2 regions of the Stenotrophomonas sp. a6 genome follow, and region 2 is predicted to be linked to the other one. Evidence: riboswitches for the same ligand, from Rfam matches in the RefSeq annotation. Region 2 holds a riboswitch; the other holds the start of a gene.
The links. A riboswitch is a leader RNA that binds a small molecule or an ion and turns the genes downstream of it on or off. The one in region 2 is predicted to bind glycine.
Positions count from the first base shown of each region.

Region 1: linked by a shared signal. The riboswitch ahead of gcvP (aminomethyl-transferring glycine dehydrogenase) and the one ahead of Q9Q79_RS18165 (trimeric intracellular cation channel family protein) in region 2 are both predicted to bind glycine.

Region 1 is NZ_CP133161.1:3,279,683-3,284,087, forward strand. It holds gene Q9Q79_RS15180 (siderophore-interacting protein) at 1-633, opposite strand, end outside; gene Q9Q79_RS15185 (multidrug effflux MFS transporter) at 774-2,000, opposite strand; glycine riboswitch at 2,300-2,402, shown strand; gene gcvP (aminomethyl-transferring glycine dehydrogenase) at 2,465-4,405, shown strand, end outside.
Region 2 is NZ_CP133161.1:3,960,759-3,965,163, reverse strand. It holds gene Q9Q79_RS18180 (DUF6616 family protein) at 1-130, shown strand, start outside; gene Q9Q79_RS18175 (hypothetical protein) at 243-500, shown strand; gene Q9Q79_RS18170 (3-deoxy-7-phosphoheptulonate synthase) at 796-1,869, shown strand; gene Q9Q79_RS18165 (trimeric intracellular cation channel family protein) at 2,038-2,655, opposite strand; glycine riboswitch at 2,740-2,843, opposite strand; glycine riboswitch at 2,857-2,946, opposite strand; gene Q9Q79_RS18160 (GIY-YIG nuclease family protein) at 2,987-3,262, shown strand; gene Q9Q79_RS18155 (nuclear transport factor 2 family protein) at 3,334-3,765, shown strand; gene Q9Q79_RS18150 (hypothetical protein) at 3,771-4,226, shown strand; gene Q9Q79_RS18145 (NAD(P)/FAD-dependent oxidoreductase) at 4,318-4,405, opposite strand, start outside.

The DNA of each region.
Region 1 (4,405 bases), 680 kb from region 2:
TCCGTAGGCGGCCTGCCCGCGCGGCAGCCAGACCAGCTCGGCGCTGGAGGGCGCCTTCAGGTGCACCGCATCACCGGCCTGCGCCACCTCCAGCAGCGCCAGCGTGCGCGGTGGGTCGACCATGGCCGCCAGTTCCTCGAGGATGCCGGCCACCGCAGGCAACGCGGTTTCATCGGCCACCAGCAGCACCTGGCCGACACCGGCCGGTGGCTTCCACTCCCAGCCCTCGCTGCTCCCGGCACAGTCGGCGTCCGGGGCCAGCAGCACCACGCGGTCGCCAGGGCGGGCGTGCATGGCCCAGCGCGAGGCGGGGCCGGTTTCGCCATGGATGACGAAATCGACGTCGACCTCGCCCTGCTCGGCGCGCAACTGGCGGATGGTGTAGGTACGCATCGGCGGGCGCTTGTCATCCGGCAGGGCCCGGTAGCGTGGGTACCAGTCTTCACCGCTGGGGACCTGCGGCACCTCCTGGCCGGGCAAGGGGAAGAACACCTTGATGCGCTGGTCAGGGCCTTCGGTCTTCATCCGCGCCACGTCGGCACCGGTGAACACCATGCGGTCCAGGGAAGGGGAAAGAACGCGGCGCTCCTTCAGCGCCACCTCGAACAGGCGGTAGGTCTGCTGCGCAGCCATGGGGAACCTCATGCAACGACATCGGATTGGCTGGCTGTCGTGCATCCACGCACCGGCTGGCTGGAGTGCCCAGCCTAGTCCGGTCGTTCCTCTTCGCAAGCGTTGCGGGCAAAGCGGCCGGCCCTACCCCTGCGCGCTGCTCAATGGCCCGTGCAGGCCGCCTGTGCCGCGCGTTCACGCTGGTGTTCCCAGTACCAGAACACGAAGCCGGCGGCGAAGAACGCGGCCTGCCCCAGCGCCAGGTGCAGCGGGCTGGCGCTGAGCAGCGGCGACACCACGCCGGCCACCACCGTGCTGATCATCAGTTGCACGAAGGCCTGCAGCGACGAGGCCAGGCCGCGCTGGTGCGGGTACATGTCCAGCACCGCCAGCGCCAGGATCGGGAAGATCAATGCCATGCCCATGCCGCCCAGGAAGATCGGCAGCACCGCCCACGGCAGCACGAACTGCGGCGACAGCGCCACGTAGCCGACATTCAGCAGCACCGACAGCGCACACAGGCCGAAACCAATGGACACCTGGCGGGTGGGCGTGGTGTGCCCGGCCATGCGCCCGGACAGGAACGAGCCGGTGGTCATGCCGCCGATGGTGGGGATGAACAGCCAGGCAAAACCACCCTCGCCCAGATGCAGGTGCTGCATCACGAACACCGGCGCCGAGGAGATGTACAGGAAAATGCCGCCGAAACCGATGCTGCCGGCCAGCGCCAGGCGCAGGAACCGCGGGTTGAAACCGATGCGCACGTAATCACGCAGCAGCACGCGCGGCGACAACGGCACCCGTGCCTCCACCGGATGGGTTTCCGGCAGGTAGCGTGCAGTGGCCGCCAGCAGGAGCAGCGCAAACACCACCAGGAACCAGAAAATCAGTGGCCAGCCGGCGCCGCTGAGCAGGATCCAGCCGCCGATGATCGGTGCGATGGCCGGAGCGATGCCGAACAGCATCGACACCTGGCTCATCAGGCGCTGCGCGTCGTGGCCGTGGTACAGGTCGCGGATCACCGCGCGGCCGACGATCATGCCGACGCCCGCTGACAGGCCCTGCAGCGCGCGGAACGCCAGCAGCGTGGTCAGGTCGGTGGACAGCGCGCAGCCGACCGAAGCGCCGACGAACACCACCAGGCCACCGAGGATCACCCGCTTGCGGCCCCAGGCATCGGACAGCGGGCCGTGCGCAAGGCTCATCAGGCCGTAGAACAGCAGGTACACGCTGATGGTCTGCTGCACCGCCACCTCGTCCACCGCCAGGCGCTGGGCCAGCTGCGGGAACGCGGGGAAGATGGTGTCGATCGAGAACGGACCGAACATGGCCAGGCCGGCGAGCAGCAGGGCCATGCGGCGGGTGGAGGGAGCAACAGCGGCGGTCATGGGAAAGGCGTCCGGCAGGGCCATGCGCGGCACGCACGGCGGGCGCCGGTCCCCTGCAGCAGGGACGGCGCCAGATGAATTCGGGTATCCGCCCATCATAGGTGGGGAATGCGCCTGATGCCATGCAGCAGTGCACAAAACGCACGGACGGGCCATCGGCCATTCAGGCGCGGCCGCCAGGTCCGAAGGCGGCCGCCGCGCCCGCAACGGGCTATAATCGGCGGGCAACACGGTGGGAGAAGCGGAACACCGCTGCCGAAGGCGCAACGCCCGTAATCGCTCAGGCCCGATACCACCCGTAACACAACTCTGGAGAGACCGGTTCGATCCGGCGCCGAAGGGGCACGAAGCTGCGGTCCGCCGCGCTTTTAAACTCTCAGGCAAAAGGACAGAGGGGCGCCCCGCAGACCGCCGACCGGCGGCTTGTGCCCGTGCGTGTGCCCTTTCCTGACGGATCCTTCGCCATGTCCCAGAACACCCCTTCCCTGCGTGAGCTCGAGCACCACAACGCGTTCGTCGAGCGCCACATCGGCCCCAACGACGCCGAGATCGCGCAGATGCTCGACGTCGTCGGCCACGCGTCGCTGGATGCGATGACCGACGCCATCGTGCCGGCCAAGATCAAGTCGCCGGCACCGCTGGCACTGCCGGAGTCGATGACCGAAGTGCAGGCACTGGCGAAGATCCGTGCGATCGCCGACAAGAACACCGTGCTGCGCAGCTTCATCGGCCAGGGTTACTACGGTACCCACACGCCGAACGTGATCCTGCGCAACATCCTGGAAAACCCGGCGTGGTACACCGCCTACACCCCGTACCAGGCGGAAATCTCGCAGGGCCGCATGGAAGCGCTGATCAACTTCCAGACCCTGTGCGCCGACCTGACCGGCATGGAAATCGCCAACGCCTCGCTGCTGGACGAAGCCACCGCCGCCGCCGAAGCGATGACCCTGGCCAAGCGTTCGGCCAAGTCGAAGTCGGACACCTTCTTCGTGCACGACGCCGTGCACCCGCAGACCCTGGAACTGCTGCGTACCCGCGCCGAGCCCATGGGCATCGTGCTGCGCGTCGGCACCCCGGCCGAAGCACTGGAAGCGGAAGCGTTCGGCCTGCTGCTGCAGTATCCGGACACCTTCGGCCAGGTCGGCGACTACAAGGCGCTGGTCGATGCCGTGCACGCACGCGGCGGCCTGGTGGCCGTGGCCACCGACCTGCTGGCCCTGACCCTGCTGGCTGCCCCGGGCGAATGGGGCGCGGACATCGTGGTCGGCAACAGCCAGCGTTTCGGCGTGCCGTTCGGCTTCGGTGGCCCGCACGCCGCCTTCATGGCCTGCCGTGACGCCTACAAGCGCTCGATGCCGGGCCGCCTGATCGGCGTTTCGATCGATGCCCAGGGCAACCCGGCCTACCGCCTGACCCTGCAGACCCGCGAACAGCACATCCGCCGCGAGAAGGCCACCTCCAACATCTGTACCGCGCAGGTGCTGCTGGCGGTGATGGCCTCGATGTACGCCGTTTACCACGGCCCGGAAGGCCTGACCCGCATTGCCCGCCGCACGCACCGCCTGGCCTCGATCCTGGCCGCAGCGCTGCGCAATGCCGGCGTGCAGGTCGGTGGCGACTTCTTCGACACCCTGCACGTCACCGGCGTGCATGCCGATGAAATCCATGCCAAGGCACGCGCCGCCGGTTACAACCTGCGCGCGATCGACAGCGACTCGGTCGGCATCAGCCTGGACGAGACCACCACCCGCGCCGACATCGTCGCCGTGGCTGCGGTGTTCGGTGCCTCGCTGGACGTCGACGCGCTGGATGCCAGCACCGCCGACGCGCTGCCGGCCGGCCTGCTGCGCCAGTCCGCGTTCCTGACCCACCCGGTGTTCAACACCCACCACAGCGAGCACGAACTGCTGCGTTACCTGCGTTCGCTGGCCGACAAGGACCTGGCGATGGACCGCACGATGATCCCGCTGGGTTCGTGCACCATGAAGCTCAACGCCACCGCCGAGATGATCCCGGTGACCTGGCCGGAGTTCTCGCAGATCCACCCGCTGGTGCCGGCCGACCAGGCGCTGGGCTACAAGGAACTGATCGACACGCTGGAAGCGATGCTGGTCGAATGCACCGGCTACGACGCGGTCAGCCTGCAGCCGAACTCCGGCGCACAGGGCGAGTACGCCGGCCTGCTGGCGATCCGCGCCTACCACCGCTCGCGCGGCGAAGGCCACCGCGACATCTGCCTGATCCCGGATTCGGCGCACGGCACCAACCCGGCCTCGGCGCAGATGTGCGGCATGAAGGTGGTGGTCACCAAGACCGATGCCAACGGCAACGTCGATGTGGAAGACATCCGCCTCAACGCCGAGAAGTACAGCGACCGCCTGGCCGCGATCATGATGACCTAC
Region 2 (4,405 bases):
CCGCGAGGAGGTCGACGCGTTGATGGCCGGCATTGCCGCTACCGGCTGGCATGAGTACTTCACCACCACCCAGGCGGTAGGCGCGATGGACAGCATGGCCCAGCACCTTGCCGACCTGGCCGCCTTGTAGCGGGGCGGCAGACGCCGGCAGATCCCGGTGCTGGGCATGGGTGGCACATGCGCCTGTCACCCAGACGCGGTAAACAGGACATTGCCCATTTCCATCCGCAGGAAGGTCGATCATGCAGAGCACGCTCCAGGTCACGCTGTTCGGCCCTCTTGGCGACAGCCCGGCGTTGCAGTTGCCGGGGCTGGAGGGGCCGTCGGTGGCCATCCAGGAATCGGCCCTGCGGCGCTTGGTTTCCGATCTTTACACCGCGCGTTCCCTGCTCAACCCCGAGCAGCTGGACGAGGCCCGGCAGGAACTGGATCGCGTGCTGGAACGCTGGGCCGACATCCATGAGGGCCTGCTGCTGGACGTGGAAGTGCATGGCAAATGAGCGACGTTGCGTGGTTGCCGCCGCGTGGGCAGGGCTGGCGCGCATCTCGCTGAACCGCGTCCCCAGTTGCGGATGAAACATTTTGCACTGCGCAAAAGCTGTGCTATCAATACAACCCATGAACGCAGCCGCCACCCGCTTTTACTGGTATTACTTTCCGAAGCCACTGGCGGAGGAAGGACTGCGCTCACCCTGAAGAAAGCTTCAGACGCATTCCCGAAAGCCGCCAGCGAACCTGGCGGCTTTTTTCATGCCGCCACGCTGGGGACCCCCAACGTTCCGGAGACCTCCCCCAATGCCCCCGCACACCGACGACCTGCGTATCCGCACCATCGAACCGCTGACACCGCCTGCCCAGCTGCTGGCGATGCTGCCGTGTGACGATGAAGCCTCCGACACCGTCAGCGCCTCGCGCGCGGCCCTGCACCAGATCCTGCATGGCCGTGACGACCGCCTGGCGGTGGTGGTTGGCCCATGCTCGATCCACGACCCGAAGGCCGCCATCGAGTACGCCCAGCGCCTGAAGCCGCTGCGTGACGCGCTGGCCGGGGAACTTGAAATCGTGATGCGCGTGTACTTCGAGAAGCCGCGCACCACGGTGGGCTGGAAGGGCCTGATCAACGACCCGGACCTGGATGGCAGCTTCAGGATCGACAAGGGCCTGCGCATCGCCCGTGGCCTGCTGCGCGACATCAACAAGCTCGGCCTGCCGGCCGGTGTCGAGTTCCTCGACGTGATCTCGCCGCAGTACATCGCCGATCTGGTGGCCTGGGGCGCCATTGGTGCGCGCACCACCGAAAGCCAGGTGCACCGCGAACTGGCCTCGGGGCTGTCGTGCCCGGTCGGCTTCAAGAACGGCACCGATGGCAACGTGAAGATCGCCGCCGACGCGGTGGGTGCGGCCTCCAATCCGCATCACTTCCTGTCGGTCACCAAGCAGGGCGGCACCGCCATCGTGTCGACCACTGGCAACCCGGATTGCCATGTGATCCTGCGCGGCGGCAAGCAGCCGAACTACGATGCAGGCAGTATCGCCGAGGCCTGCCAGGCGCTGGCCAAGGCCAAGCTGCCGACGCGCCTGATGATCGACGCCAGCCATGCCAACAGCCTGAAGAACCCGGACAACCAGCCGAAGGTGATCGAGGACATCGCCGTTCAGTTGGAAGACGGTGAACAGCGCATCGTCGGTGTGATGATCGAGAGCCATCTGGTCGGTGGTCGCCAGGAACTGGTGGAAGGCCAACCGCTGGTCTACGGGCAGAGCATCACCGATGGCTGCATCGACTGGGACACCACCGTGACGGTGCTGGAGCGACTGGCCGCGGCCGTGCGCGCCCGTCGCGACGTGAAGGTGTCCGAAGCCGCTTGAGTGCGGCACGTGTGTGGATGGCGGCCAGCGCCTGCGGGGGTGCGGCCGCGATCAGGGCCGGTCGGAGTTGGAGACCGGCCCATCTGCACCGGCGATGCGCCTGGCGCTGCGCATGAGCGACAGCGCCAGGTACATCGCCGGGGTGGTGCGGATTCGGCCGCGCGAACCTCAATGCACTTCGTCGTGGTACACGAACTTCGGCATTTCCCAGCGGTAGTGGATCGCCAGCAGGCGCAGCGCGAAGCCGCCGCCGAGGCAGCACAGGATCGCGGTGGCGTCGGCCACGCCCCAGTGCAGCAGCAACAGGTAGGCCGCGCCGGTCAGCAGCGCGATGATCGCGTACAGCTCCTTCTGGAAGATCAGCGGCACCTCGTTGCAGAGGATGTCGCGCAGCACGCCGCCGAACGCGCCGGTCAGCATGCCGGCGATCAGCACGATCGGCATCGCATGGCCGGCTTCGCGCGCGATCGAGCAGCCGATCAGGGTGAAGGCGATCAGGCCCAGCCCGTCGAGGACCAGGAAGGTGCGGCGGAAGTGGTGCATCCAGCGTGCGACCCAGGTGGCGATCAGCGCCGCGCACACGGTGAAGCCCAGGTACTCGGGATGCTTCACCCAGCCCAGCGGGTAGTGGCCGAGCAGGATGTCGCGCAGTGAACCACCGCCGAGGGCGGTGACGCAGGCGATCATGACCACGCCGAACAGGTCCATGCGGCGGCGGCCGGCAGAAAGTGCGCCGGTCATGGCTTCGGCGGAAATGGCGATCAGGTAGATGATGGACAGCAACATGGGGCAGGCTCCGGGCGCGGTGGGGCCGGCCATGCGCGGACGCCGCCATTGCCTGCGCAATGACGGAATGACGATGACCGGTGCCGCTCCCGCTGTCCTTTTGCCTGAGAGTTCAGCGGCATGGGCCGCGTGCCCCTTCGGCGGATCGTCCCGGGCATGCCCGGTGACCTCTCTCCAGCTCGGCGAGTCGAATGCATGGTTGGTGGGATTCCAGCCCACCGGCCTGAGCGATCATGGGAGCCTGCGCCTTCGGCGGGCGCCAGCGCGGCGCCTCTCTCCTGCATTCGGGCGCCAGTATATCCGCTGCAGTGCAGCACGGCATAATCCGGGCATGGCCCCGTCCCTCCGCCCGTGGTTCCTGTACCTGCTCGAATGTCGCGATGGCAGCTATTACGCCGGCATCAGCACCGACGTGGACGCGCGTTTCGCCGCCCATCAGGCTGGCAAGGGCGCGCGCTACACCCGGGCCCGGCCGCCGCTGCGGGTGCTGGCCGTGCGCGAGTACCCGGACCGGGCCGCCGCCTCGCGGGCCGAATGGCAGCTCAAGCAGCAGCCGCGCGAACGCAAGCTGGCCTGGCTGCAGGCGGTGGATGCTGGGTCCCTGTAGATCCATGGCATACATGGATGCCTCTGTGCCGCCATGCGATGATCGCCCAGCCCTCAGCGCTGGAGACCCGGATGTCCACCGTCGCCCTGTTGTTCGCTCTCTCCGCGTCAACCAGTCCCGCTGCCGACCCGGCCACCCTCGCGGCCATCGAAGCCACCTGCCATGACTACGTCGACGGCCAGCTGGAGGCCGACCCGCAGCGCGTCGCCCGCTCCCTGCACCCGGACCTGGCCAAGCGCGCGGTCCTCGGCGATACGCCCGACGAGCGGCTGGGCCTGCGCCGCATGTCGAAGGAAGAACTGGTCGCGCTGACGAAGCAGGGCGCGCTGAAAACCCCGAAGGATCAATGGGACCGCCGCTGCACGGTGCTGGACGTGACCGGCAATGCCGCCTCGGTGCGATTGGAAACGCCGTGGTTCGTCGATTACTTCCACATGGGGCGCTTCGACCAGCGCTGGGTCATCGTCAACGCGTTGTGGTACCCGAAACCGAAGGCGAAGTGAGCACGATGCGTGCCGCCGGTAAGGCATGGGTCTCCGTCGTCGTACTGGCCGCCGGCATCGCACTGCTGCCTGGCCTGCTGTACCTGCTCGGGCTTGCCCTGGTGGGCGGTTGGCCGAAGCCAGCAGACCGTGCGCCCAGTGGTGTGGCTGCGTGCAGCAGTGAACCGCGAACAGGATTTCAGCCGATGAATCCCTGGAGTTTCGCCGCGCAGTTCTTCGACGACGACGCGATGAAGAAGAAGGTGCCAGAGGTGGAACGGGAGGCGTTCTGGATTGCCCGCCGCCATCTTTGGCGGCAGCCACGGCACGACATGCTGCGCTGGCATCTGAGCAGCACGGCACTGACGATCTGGATTACCCGCAACTGGAGTGCCGCGCAGATTGCCGACACCGCAAGGAAGGAGGACTTCTGCCGCGCATGGTCGAAACGGCGGGCGCCCGGCGGCCCGATGAAGCGGTAGATCCACGCCATGCATGGATGATGTTGACGGAGTCAGAGCCCTTTCCTGCGGAAAGGGATCGGACCGCGTGGCAGCCGGCCAGCGGCGGGCACTACCGCCTCGGTCGCCGGTCTTCCTGGTCATCGCCGAAGATGATGCGTGCGCTGCGCTGGTAGCTCCAGTACGCCACGGCCCAGTTC